DNA from 2 places in the Legionella sp. PATHC039 genome. Region 1 is predicted to be linked to the other one. Evidence: riboswitches for the same ligand, from Rfam matches in the RefSeq annotation. Region 1 holds a riboswitch; the other holds the start of a gene.

Region 1 (5,997 bases):
TTAATGATAATGAGGGTTGGATTTTATAAATTTTATCGTTGAAATAGACATTAATCACAATAACTCTCCCAAAGTTCTGGATAATTCAGATGACGGAAATTGGATGTAACACCTCGTAAAATTTCTTCTGCCAAGGCTGGGGCTATTAAATAACCATGACGATAAAGACCGTTAACAGCTATTAGCCCGTCGGCAAATTTAATACGTGGTAAATGATTTGCTAAAGTTGGACGGCAATGGGTCACTGTTTTTATGATGCGTGCTTCATCAAAGTTCCCATGTAAATAATACACAGCGGTCAGTAACTCCAAAGTCGTACGTACTGAAACCGGACTAAAATCTTCTGCCTCAATTTCGCTAGCGCCTATGAGGTAAAGATTTCCAGGTCTGGGTACAAGATATAGACTGTACCTTGGATGCAGAAGACGAATAGGCCGATGTAGTTGAACTCCTGGCGCATGAAGCCAAATGAGTTCACCTCTAATACCTCGTAAATCAGAAAATATATTTTGCGCACCTAAACCACGACAATCGAAAACGACATCAAAATGATATCTTTGTTCTTTTGTATTGATCTCTCCAGGTTTAAGCGATAAGACAGGAGTATTGGTAATGTGAGGTATGCAAACAGAGTCGAGATAATTTTTTAAAGACAACATTAGTGTTTGGCAATCAATATGCGCTTCATTTGGAAAATAATAAGCAGTTTCAAACTTTGTCAGCTCAGGCTCAAGCGCAATGAGATTTTCATGGGATAATTTTTGAAAAACAGAATTACTCGGATTGAGTTGACTCAGAATACGCCGACTAAAGTGAATCCATTCCGCCTGATCGCCTGGATGGCATAGCACCAGACTGCCCGATTGTTGAAAATAAACAGCTTCAGGCAAATCCTCAATAATACGTGGCCAACAGTTCTTAATAGATTCTTGACCCAAGGTGGAAATCAATAGAATTGATTTATCCAATTCAGAAAACGGTGTTAATAAACCTGCTGCAGCAGTACTGCAACTCATGCTTTCACTAGAGCGATCAAAAAGGGATACCTGCCAGCCCGCATTATGTAATGCAAAAGCCAGCAGACGCCCCATGATCCCTGAACCTACAATGCCTGCTCGCATAATTAATTTTCAAGACAACAGGCGATTGGTTTCAAATCAGAATAAGGTGTATCTGGCAAAAATCGATTGGTATAGCATTGCGAGATATCAAAATATTCATCAATAATTTTTAGATGTTTGGTATAGCGTCCAACCTTATCCCAGTCTCTGTCAACATTAATTAATGTACGTGAAAAAAATGGTAATGTTCTTGTAAAAATTTTTTGATATAAAGGAGTCCGCAACTGTGGTTTAGCCTGACATAATAACTCATAAGCTTCTTCAGGTTTTTCTGTCGCGTAGGCTGCACCGCGCTGTGTTGCTCTGAGAAATCCTTTGACTAATTCGGGTTTCTGTAATGTTGTTTCAGGAACAATAAATTGTATTGAGCAGAAACAACAACAGCCTAAACCAGCTAATTGATCGATTCGTAAAAATACAGTTTCTCCGCAAAGATGTTCCAGTTCAACTTTTTGAAAATTAATAAAACCAATACCAGTGTCGATAACATCCCGATAAATAGCATCTGTGACATTCATGCCAATACGGACTGTTTTGTAGCTCATCGGATCAATACCCGCAAGGCTGGCTAAATCATCAATAATTTTTTTGCCGAATTCGCCGATATAACCTACTCGTTTCCCAACAATATCCTGGAAAGAATTGATGCCACTTGATTTTAAAGCAATAAGTCCGGTAGGTGGCTCATCAAGAAGCGTTCCTATGGAAGTAACTGGATAACCTTTTGCTTTGGCTGCAACGGTATGAATCATTGCTTTAACACCAAAATCTACTGTTCCCAGGCCAACGATTTCGGTTACATCACTGGGATCCGCGGGTTCCAGAATGGCAAGCTTGATATCTTCTTCTGAATAAAACCCCAATTGTTGTGCCACAAGTATGGGGGTATGATAAGGGTTAGTGTACCAATTAAGCAGTAGGGTAACCCTGGATTTTAGTGATGACATCGCCATAACTCCTTATGTTATTATTTTAAATAGTATGGAGATGGCAAAAGGGAACCATACCTTAAAAAGGCCATGGTTTTTTTGAAGGCGTCCTTACGCTGATATGATTCAGATCAAGTTCAACGGGTAACTCTCAGCCGGATTTTCCGACACCCCGCGCCATCTAACAAACTCAAATATACTAAATTTTATTATATGCTTTGTCAAACTAGCGATAATATTGGCAGAATTGATAATTAATAAATAACACATATGGAGAAAGGATCTGCAATGGAAAATTTAGAGCATGGACATTCGCAAAAAGAAATCAAAGAGCGATTAGCACAGATCCCATCTCAAAATTACTTGCGAGATTGGATATATGGAGGAATTGATGGTGTTGTCACTACTTTTGCCATTGTCTCCGGTGTTGTGGGTGGACAATTATCTTCTTTAGTTATTCTAATTTTAGGTTTTGCCAACTTGCTTGCTGATGGTTTTTCAATGGCAGCGAGTAATTATCTGGGTACCAAATCTGAGGTAGATCAATTTCAACGCTATAAAACAATTGAAGAAAAACATATTGATTTTATTCCAGAGGGTGAAAAAAACGAAATAAAACAAATTTTTCAAAATAAAGGTTTGCATGGCCAAGCATTAGATCAAGTTGTTGAGGAAATTACAGCGAATAGAGCTTTATGGATAAAAACCATGTTACAAGAAGAATATGGGTTGCCTGCTACACTGCGATTCCCGCTTAAATCTGCGCTTTATACTTTTAGTGCGTTTCTACTTTTTGGAATTATTCCATTAATCCCTTACGTGTTGGTCATGAACAATTCGTTCATCTGGTCTTGTTTTTTCACTGCAATTACATTTTTTGTCATCGGTTCAATCAAAAGCCACTGGTCAACCAAATCCTGGTTATATTCCGGTTTTGAGACACTAATAATTGGCACGGTTACAGCCTCTCTCTCTTATGGTATTGGACTATTTTTACATCATATTCTGACTTAAAATAAAACATGGCTCTGCTATTAGCAGTACTTGTTAGATATAAATTTTGTAGTTAATTACATGGGGCAATATTGGAGATGATTCATTTATTAATCAATTGGATGAATTCAAAACTCATCGTGCGAGTAATTACTCTCAATACCATTTTATCTCTTTTTTTAGGAGCGGTGGGGAGTTTATCTCATGCAACTAAATCCAAAAATATAAACCAGATAGATAGTCTGTTCAATATTGTTAAAATGAGCACTGTATTAAGCAAAGACAGTCTAATCTCTCCTTACAATTACTTACTTACACAGCCATTAATGACGACCACTTTGGAAAAATACTATCAGCGCACCGCCAGGATTAAAGTAATTGCTGCCTTTACAAATCCGCATGATAATACCTATTCTCGAATTATCATCCTGTATGTAGACCGAAGTAAGAAAAGAAATAATGTAGATCTCGCCCAAAAGAAAAATGAAATCATTCCAGTTGAATTAGCAGCTATTAACATTAATTTTGAAGAACTGCCGGAGAAACTTATTACTGATATAATTCACACTAATATCCCTTTTGGAAAATTATTAACTCAACATCATCTAAAGGTTTTTAGTAAAGACCGCACCTACTTTTCAGTTGCATGCAACAAAATGTTGGCTTCATTAATCCATTGCAAACCAAATAAAAAATTATATGGCCGCACCAATGTGCTTGCTAGAGCAAACAATAAAAAATGGGTTGCCCATGTTATTGAAATTTTATCTGATGAAAAAGAAGTCAAGCATCGTTTAACATTGAATTAAATAGCTTGTAATTTAAAAAACATATAGTTAATTAAAAATCCACTTATCGAATTTTTTGCAACCAGCGAACTAATGTTCGTGTTTTATTGGAAAATAATTTAGGTGCATAAAAACTACCAGCAACGCGTTTGCTGATTTCACTCAGAGTAGGGTAAGGAACGATTACATCAGTAAAACTTCGGAGGTTTTTTTTCTCACGAATCGCCATAACCCAAGGTAAAATGAGTTCTCCGGCATGTGGGCCAACTATGGTGACTCCAAGGATCCTTGCTTTGTTGTCCGTGATGATTTTTATTTTTCCATTTAATGTATGCTCAGTTTGTGCTCGATCATTATCGACAAATGGCCACTCGATTATTTGGGAATCAGGATGCTTCAAGGCATCACTGGCTCCTAGTCCAACATGAGCTAATTCGGGATCAGTATAAGTGACCCATGGAATCGCTCTATAATCCACTTTAGACGGTAGTTTAAAAACAATATTACGAAGCACTATACCGGCATGATAACTCGCCATATGAGTAAACTGATAAAGCCCTGTTACATCACCCAGAGCATAGATTTTTTTATTACTGGTTTGTAAGTATTTATTTACTTCGACACCTTTACTGGTGAATTTAACCCCTGCTTTTTCCAAATCAAGAGGAGTTACATTCGCCCGACGTCCAGTTGCAATGAGCAGATGACTGGCTGTAATTGTAAATTGTGTGTTTTGAAATTCAAAACATACGGAAATACCCGCATCAGGGTGAGAGTATATTTGGGTAATCTCGATTTGTTCATAAATGAGGATATTCATCGATTTCATCTGTGTGCGTAGGACAGCAACACAATCAGGATCGTCCTTGGGAAGAAGATTCAATCCTTCGAGCAGAGTAACTTTAGAACCGAGCATAGCGAATGCTTGAGCAAGCTCACAACCAATAGGGCCACCGCCGATGACAATCAAGCGCTCAGGTTGTTCCTTTAAATCAAAAATCGTTTCATTGGTAAAGTAGGAGACTGCATCCAATCCGGGAATGGGTGGGATAAATGGTGATGAACCTGTTGCAACCACGAAACGTTTCGCTTTAATAATGCTATCGCCAGCTTGTAAGGTATCATAGTTTAAAAACTTACCAACTTGTTTAATAACCTGTACTCCTAGCGACTCAAAACGTTGGACAGAATCGTGTTCAGAAATGTTGTCTATGATTTGATGCACATGTTGCATTACTTGTTGAAAATTAATTTTTATTGCTTCAGTATCTACTCCAAAATGTGTTGCATGTTTTGCATAATAAAACGTCTTGGCTGCAGCAAGTAAGGATTTGGATGGGATACAACCGTAATTTAAACAGTCTCCTCCCATTTTCCCTGACTCCACCAAAACAACTTTGAGTCCTAATTGTGAACAGCCGGAAGCTAAACTCAAACCTCCAGCTCCACCACCTATAATGGCTAAATCACAATTTATTACTCGACTAATATCTGAGAAACTGCGATGATTCTGATGCTTACGAGTTGAGAATTGATAAAGAACTGGCATTAGAGAAAGAACAGCCAACGCGAGCAGTGGACCTAATATTTGCAGTTCAAATATCATCCCAAGATTAGGCGTCTGATTGGCTGCAAATATTTGGCTTAAACCATTTCCAACCATTACATATACTGTTGTTCCTGGAATAATGCCAAGAAAAGTCGCTGTAATGAATGTTTTTGCTCGAATATTTAAAAGAGCAGGTACAATATTAACTGCCCAAAAGGGAAATAATGGAATTAATCGCAGTGTAACCAAATAAGAAAAAGCATTATGCTGAAATCCCCGACGCATACGCTCTATCCATCCAGATGCCTTTTGGGCAAACCAGTCGCCCAATGCAGTGCGAACCGCAAAAAACAGTATGGTGGCCCCAAACGTAGCACTGATGACTACAAATAACACGCCCCAGAATACTCCGAATAAAAATCCTCCAGTTAAAGTAAGAAGAACTGCTCCTGGAATAGAAATGGCTACAGCAGCGGTATAAAAAATAATAAAAATCAGTGGCGCAATAAAATAATGAGTTTGGGTCCACGCAATGAGTAAAGCATGATTTTCTCTTAACGCATTAAAACTCAAGTATTTATCAAGATGTAGGCTGAAGAAAAGTACCAATAGCCCGA
Region 2 (5,997 bases), 2.2 Mb from region 1:
AGACAGATAGATCGCGCATTGTGGTCCATTACTATGAGAATAAGCGTCATGGGGCCAATGAGCTTCATGTGTCCCCCACCCGATTTCAGCAGGTTGCAGTCCTTCCAAAATCAGACCATTAGCGGACCAGGTATTAACGAACTCGCCTGGTGATTTTGGAGGATAGGTAACTTGAGAGTCTTGCTCTGCAACATGGATTACTTTAATTCCCAAAGTCATGGCAAGATTAGCCCATGCTGCTGCATTTTTAGGCCTGTTAATAGTAAGGCCATTATCTTTTGCAATATTCAACAAGGCCTCTTTAATAAAATGTGAAACGAGACCCGGATTAGCCCCGTGAGTAATTAAGGCTGTTTTTTGAGTTTTATCCTTTAAGCGAAGGACTTCTTCACGCAAAGAATAATTGGTTCGGCGATTAAGCGCCATCTTCTCCATAACAAATTCTTGTTTCCACGGCTCAGTTGCGGCATTAATATACAATGCTCCTTTTTGATTACATAATATAATCAAAGCAAGACTTGATATGCCGATTGATACATCAATTAAAAAATCGTTCTCTTCCAAAGTACTACCAATCACGTCAAGGTAATTATCAGGAGTAATCTGTTGTAACTTGAATAAAACTCCGTATTTTTGGGCAACCTCAACCCTTGCCCCTTCATCGGCAATGATTGTCACTTGCGATGGTTTGATATCAAATTTCTCAAAGATTAAAGGCATTAATGCCTGACCAACGCAACCAAATCCTAATAAGACAAAACGATTTTTAAACAAGATTTTTTTTGTATTATGATTCTTATCCATGATGAATCCTTAACTTCCCGGCCCAGTTTAATTTGAATTTTTAATACTCAATAACTATTCAACAATGATCATACCCAACAGACATCAAAAACTTTCATATGGCATACTAATATTGTAGTAGCTATGTTGAATTCAGACAGCCTGTTGAGTAAAAAATTAGATATATCTACTCCCTGCTTGATTTTTAAAGTATGTAGTAAAATTGCATCCTGCCACTCTATTCCTGGCTTTGAATAAATCAATTAAAATGGTAGCCAGAATGCTACTGGAAAATCACATGATCCATATTGCGCTTTATCAACCAGAAATTCCACCGAACACGGGCAATATTATTCGACTCTGCGCCAATAGTGGAGCTCAACTACATTTGATTCATCCATTAGGCTTTACTTTGGAAGATAAACAAATGCGACGAGCAGGTCTTGATTATCATCAATGGGCTTCAATATTGCATTATGAGAATTGGCAAACATTCCTGCAGTCTCATTCAAAACGACGATTATTGTGCTGTAGCGCAAAAGGAAAAGTGAAGTATAGTGACGTCGATTATAAGACAGATGACATCTTATTATTTGGACCCGAATCTTGCGGTTTACCTCAACAAATACTGAACCAATATTCAACAATACGGATTCCCATGAGAGAAAATAATCGTAGTCTCAACTTATCAAATGCTGTAGCAATCATATTGTACGAAGCATGGAGACAAATGGATTTCAACATGTAAGCATTAACTTGGTAATTCACCTGATAGTGATTACAGCAATGGAAGAGATTGGGGAGGGCGTAAGTCCTTATTCCTTATAAAGAGGAAACTCCAGCATCCTCAATAGCATCTTCATAAATCAAAACAAGGGCGGCGCCCTGGTGAACCTCCAAACTAATTTCTGCTGTTTGTGTTCGATTGAAACAGGAATTTTTTCCAGGAAACGAAAGGTGTGAGTGCTTTAGCTCCCACTTCAAACCCTCAGAAGACAGGACAACCTCAGGAATACCTATTAACGAGATTTTAGTCTGGACAGGTAAAATAAAATTAACCCTCAATTTTTCATTAACAACAAAACCTTTGATGGGAGGCGAATATAAAAGGCAGTTTGTATCCATAAAAATGTTGATGTTATTCAGAATGTGATCCAAATACCCACCATTTATCCCTACAACGATAGCAGGCAATAGATCATGAGCCTGTAAATAATGCATGGCCTTTTGATAATCCGTACTCCCTTGATCTGGTAAATGAAGAAAAGAACGGTTTTCCAACAAAGCAGGCTGAATAGAATCCAGATCTCCAGTAATTAAGTCAGGAAAGACACCAAGATTACATAACACATTAGCGGCACCATCAGCAGCAATAACCGGCAGCTTTCTTTTATGAAAAAAGGAAGGAGCAGGCAAATCACCATTAAGACATAAAATAGAACGATAGTTTTTAAAGTTAATTACATCTAGCATCATAACGTCTTTTTAATAAAATCAGCACAAAACTCACTATCAAACCCACTACATTGGAACTCGTTACAAAAAATGAGTTTGTGCTGCTTCCATAAATGATCCAGGCCAGCGAACAAATTAGATAATTCACTAACATCATCATGGAAAGATCTTCAGTTGATTTGGTTTTTAAGGATTTAACGATTTGCGGTAAAAGTCCAATAAACGAGGTAATAAAAGCAACTATTCCAGAAAAAATAACAATTGACACATTTTCCTCCGCTCAGACTAATGAGATCAGGTTCAAAGGGTTGGGTGATCCTCTCAGCCAACTTATCAATTGGCACCCCTAATGTTGGACTTATATTTTATCACGAAATGAGCAGACCGCAATTTAAGAGCAAGAAAATACCCCTTTCTTTTTTCATCAGTTTATGATTAATTAATAATCCTTTAGTCCAAAAAAGGAATTAAGCCCCTCAAATAATTCTCAAATCGGTATTTGACAATAACTCATACAGCAGCTGGAGGCATCACTATGACAGTAGAACTTATTCGAAATGGAGAGACAGATACCAATGATTATGAGCAACACCTGGATTCTTTTGGATACGAAACATTAGAAAAATCCTTGAAAGAAGATGCCAAGTCTATATGCCAATTCTTTTGTAATGAAGAGCTGGTTTTACAAGGTTTAAAAAAATTGGTGACACAATTTTATCAGTTTAACCAACCTGAGAAAAAAACATTAAGACAATTTTTTGATGACTGGGGAAGTAAAAATCATTTTAACCACGAAGCTCCGCCTAATGATAAGATACCTTATGAAACCAGCCCCAATTTTCATTTCCCCAATCACACTCCGATTTTATATGGTGAATTAACTTCAGACTTATTCAATAATGTTCTTCTAAAACAGGGTTACTTATCCGCTGATCTTGGCGCAGGCCCCAAGCATGGGAAATGGGCGCATACCATCCAATTTTTTATTCTGGAAGAAGCCAGAAAAACCGGACAATTAAAGCTTCACAGCAATACAGTCTGCGAATTCATTAAAAAAATCTCTCAAATCCATGGCCAATACGAATCATTCAGTTTATGGAGCATTCTATTTGATTCATTTGACGAAACCTTTACCTGCCCTAATATAATTACTCAAACTTTGACATCACCATGGGATAATTCGAAAGAGGCTCTATTTTTAGCTGATAAATTAAACCATTTCCAAAAAAAATTTGAAAAAGCAGCCTCTACTGAAAATAATTACAATGCGTACGCCAATAAAAAATACATGAGCAGAATTGATAAAGCGCACTATGTTAAGTACAAAGACAAATGCGCAATTCTATGGTTTGCGCCACAGGATAAAAAAACCACCTCTAAGCCTTCCTGCCAAAAAGAATTGAAACAAAATCAATTAAGCTTATTATAAGAGGATATGACTTTGTATCGATAAACTTAAATAAAACATCTCTGGCTTGGATAGCGACTCTTTACCAAGGCAGAAAATTTTTTTTAAATCGAAATATTTTGTCATGGCAGATTTTAATCACTGGAAATATTTTCAGAAAAAATTATAGATGCCCACACAAAATCTCAATCTATTTTTATTATAAAAACGAATTTAATTCAATAAATCAGTTTATATATACTCCTTCACTAGAAAACATTTTTCGCCTTGACCTTGGAGTTTTTCCTAAATCCTATTATATTTAATAGTATAATATTTAATCTATTTTGGATTAAATAAACCAGGGAAAACGCGATCATGAGCAAATTCCTCGTATTTATTGGATCAATATTATTTTTTTCTTCCGTTTTAGCTGGAGATATCCCAGAAGTAGACATACAAGACCAACAGTCAGATCAGGAGTTATGCGCCCAAAAATTTTATAATCAATGCATCAACAAGTGCGAAAAAACAAATTATGGTGACTGTACTCAAGCCTGTGAGGAAAATGCTAAAAATCAATGTCTTTACGCAGGTGAATAAGAATGGTTTGCGTTGAGGCAATTAAATTAAATCCTATAAATTTTAATAGTGAAAACATTAACTCATTAAAAATAAACTGTATTTCGTCATTTCATGTTATAAATAAAACATTGCATCTGGAATTTTAAAATGCTCCATAATACCAAAATAAACAAACTCGCTGTCTTTTGTGGATCTAACACTGGTTATTCTGAAGTTTATAAACAATCAGCTGAAAACATGGCCGATGTCCTAAGCAGTAATGGTATTACCATGGTTTATGGTGGCTCAAAGAGCGGTTTGATGGGAATAATAGCCAATCGCATGTTAAAAAATGGCTCTAATGTCATTGGTGTTATACCAAAATCTCTGGTTGACACAGAAAAAGCACATGATGGGTTGACGGAATTACATGTTGTTAATTCTATGTATGAAAGAAAAGTATTGATGTGTAAATTGTCGGACGGGTTCATTCTACTGCCAGGTGGGTCAGGTTCTCTGGATGAATTTTTTGAAATGTTTACCCTGGTACAATTGGGATACCATAAGAAACCTTGCTGTGTACTCAATGCCTCTGGTTACTATGATTACCTTTTGCAATTTTTAGACTATGCTGTTAATCAAGGCTTTTTACACTCAAAGGATCGAAATACGCTCATTGTCAATCAATATCCAGATACGCTCATTGAGAATTTATTTGAAGTAATCAATAATTGCAAATAACAGTTTAGGAAAATTAATAACATAACAAGGAGTTAACCAATGCCAAAAAAACTGCTCATCGCTGCTTTCTTATGCAATATTTTTTGTAACCCCAGCCATCTAGCCTATGCCTCATCAACAGAAATACCCATACTTGGGAAAACCATGACCCAGGCTAAACAACAACAAATGACCCCCAGGCAGGCATTACAACGTTTAAAAGACGGTAATCAACGCTTCCTAAGTAATAAACCTTTAGCACGAGATTATCTAAAACAAGCCAAGCAATCAGCTTATGGCCAATACCCTTTTGCGGTCATCTTGAATTGTATGGACTCGCGCAGTGTTCCTGAATTCTTTTTTGATCAAGGATTGGCAGACCTGTTTACCTTACGTGTTGCCGGCAATGTTCTCAACGATGACATTTTAGGAAGTATGGAATTTGCAACAAAAGTAGTGGGAGCACGTTTGGTAGTTGTCTTGGCTCACACCTCCTGTGGTGCTGTTGCAGGAGCATGCAAAGATGTTAAATTAGGGCATTTGACTGATGTTATAAATAAAATCCAGCCTGTTGTAAAACCTAGCATGGAAAGTACGGGTATTGATAATTGCTCTGACCCCAAACTGATTGATGGCATGGCTAAAGCCAATGCCCTGCATGTTGTAAAAAATATACTAGAGCAAAGCCCTATTTTAAATGAATTAGTTAAGAATAAACAAATTGGGATTGTAGCGGGTATTCATGATATTAAAACAGGTAAGGTGACTTTTTTTGAAGAAAAGCGATCTGTCCCAGAGTAAAGCAAGTCGGCAGTTGCCAACTTGCTTTAATATTTCCTTTCAAATGCAAGCTGAATTTGGTTACAATCGCATAATTTTTGGTGAATGATTTTTTATATGCCTAAATCACATAATTCCATTATATTCCTTGGTTTGCTTTCTGCGTTTTCTTTGCTTACATTTGATCTTTATCAACCATCACTGCCTTTCATAACGAATTATTTTAATATTACCCCAAGTATGGGGCAATTAACCCTAAGTATTTATTTGCTAGTTTATGGCATCACTCATCTTCTATGGGGACCACT

The links. Region 1 has a riboswitch for thiamine pyrophosphate ahead of OQI99_RS04735 (ABC transporter substrate-binding protein). Riboswitches for the same ligand answer to the same signal wherever they lie in the genome.
Positions count from the first base shown of each region.
Region 2: linked by a shared signal. The riboswitch ahead of OQI99_RS14630 (SemiSWEET family sugar transporter) and the one ahead of OQI99_RS04735 (ABC transporter substrate-binding protein) in region 1 are both predicted to bind thiamine pyrophosphate.

Region 1 is NZ_JAPHOP010000001.1:1,048,499-1,054,495, forward strand. Features, by position in the region: gene thiS (sulfur carrier protein ThiS) at 1-58, opposite strand, end outside; gene OQI99_RS04730 (FAD-dependent oxidoreductase) at 51-1,121, opposite strand; gene OQI99_RS04735 (ABC transporter substrate-binding protein) at 1,124-2,068, opposite strand; TPP riboswitch at 2,142-2,235, opposite strand; gene OQI99_RS04740 (VIT1/CCC1 transporter family protein) at 2,339-3,064, shown strand; gene OQI99_RS04745 (hypothetical protein) at 3,142-3,852, shown strand; gene OQI99_RS04750 (FAD-dependent oxidoreductase) at 3,896-5,997, opposite strand, start outside.
Region 2 is NZ_JAPHOP010000001.1:3,213,965-3,219,961, reverse strand. Features, by position in the region: gene OQI99_RS14645 (homospermidine synthase) at 1-804, opposite strand, end outside; gene trmL (tRNA (uridine(34)/cytosine(34)/5-carboxymethylaminomethyluridine(34)-2'-O)-methyltransferase TrmL) at 1,082-1,531, shown strand; gene OQI99_RS14635 (thiamine diphosphokinase) at 1,606-2,256, opposite strand; gene OQI99_RS14630 (SemiSWEET family sugar transporter) at 2,240-2,506, opposite strand; TPP riboswitch at 2,493-2,596, opposite strand; gene OQI99_RS14625 (LirA/MavJ family T4SS effector) at 2,738-3,667, shown strand; gene OQI99_RS14620 (hypothetical protein) at 4,004-4,228, shown strand; gene OQI99_RS14615 (TIGR00730 family Rossman fold protein) at 4,358-4,930, shown strand; gene OQI99_RS14610 (carbonic anhydrase) at 4,970-5,710, shown strand; gene OQI99_RS14605 (multidrug effflux MFS transporter) at 5,807-5,997, shown strand, end outside.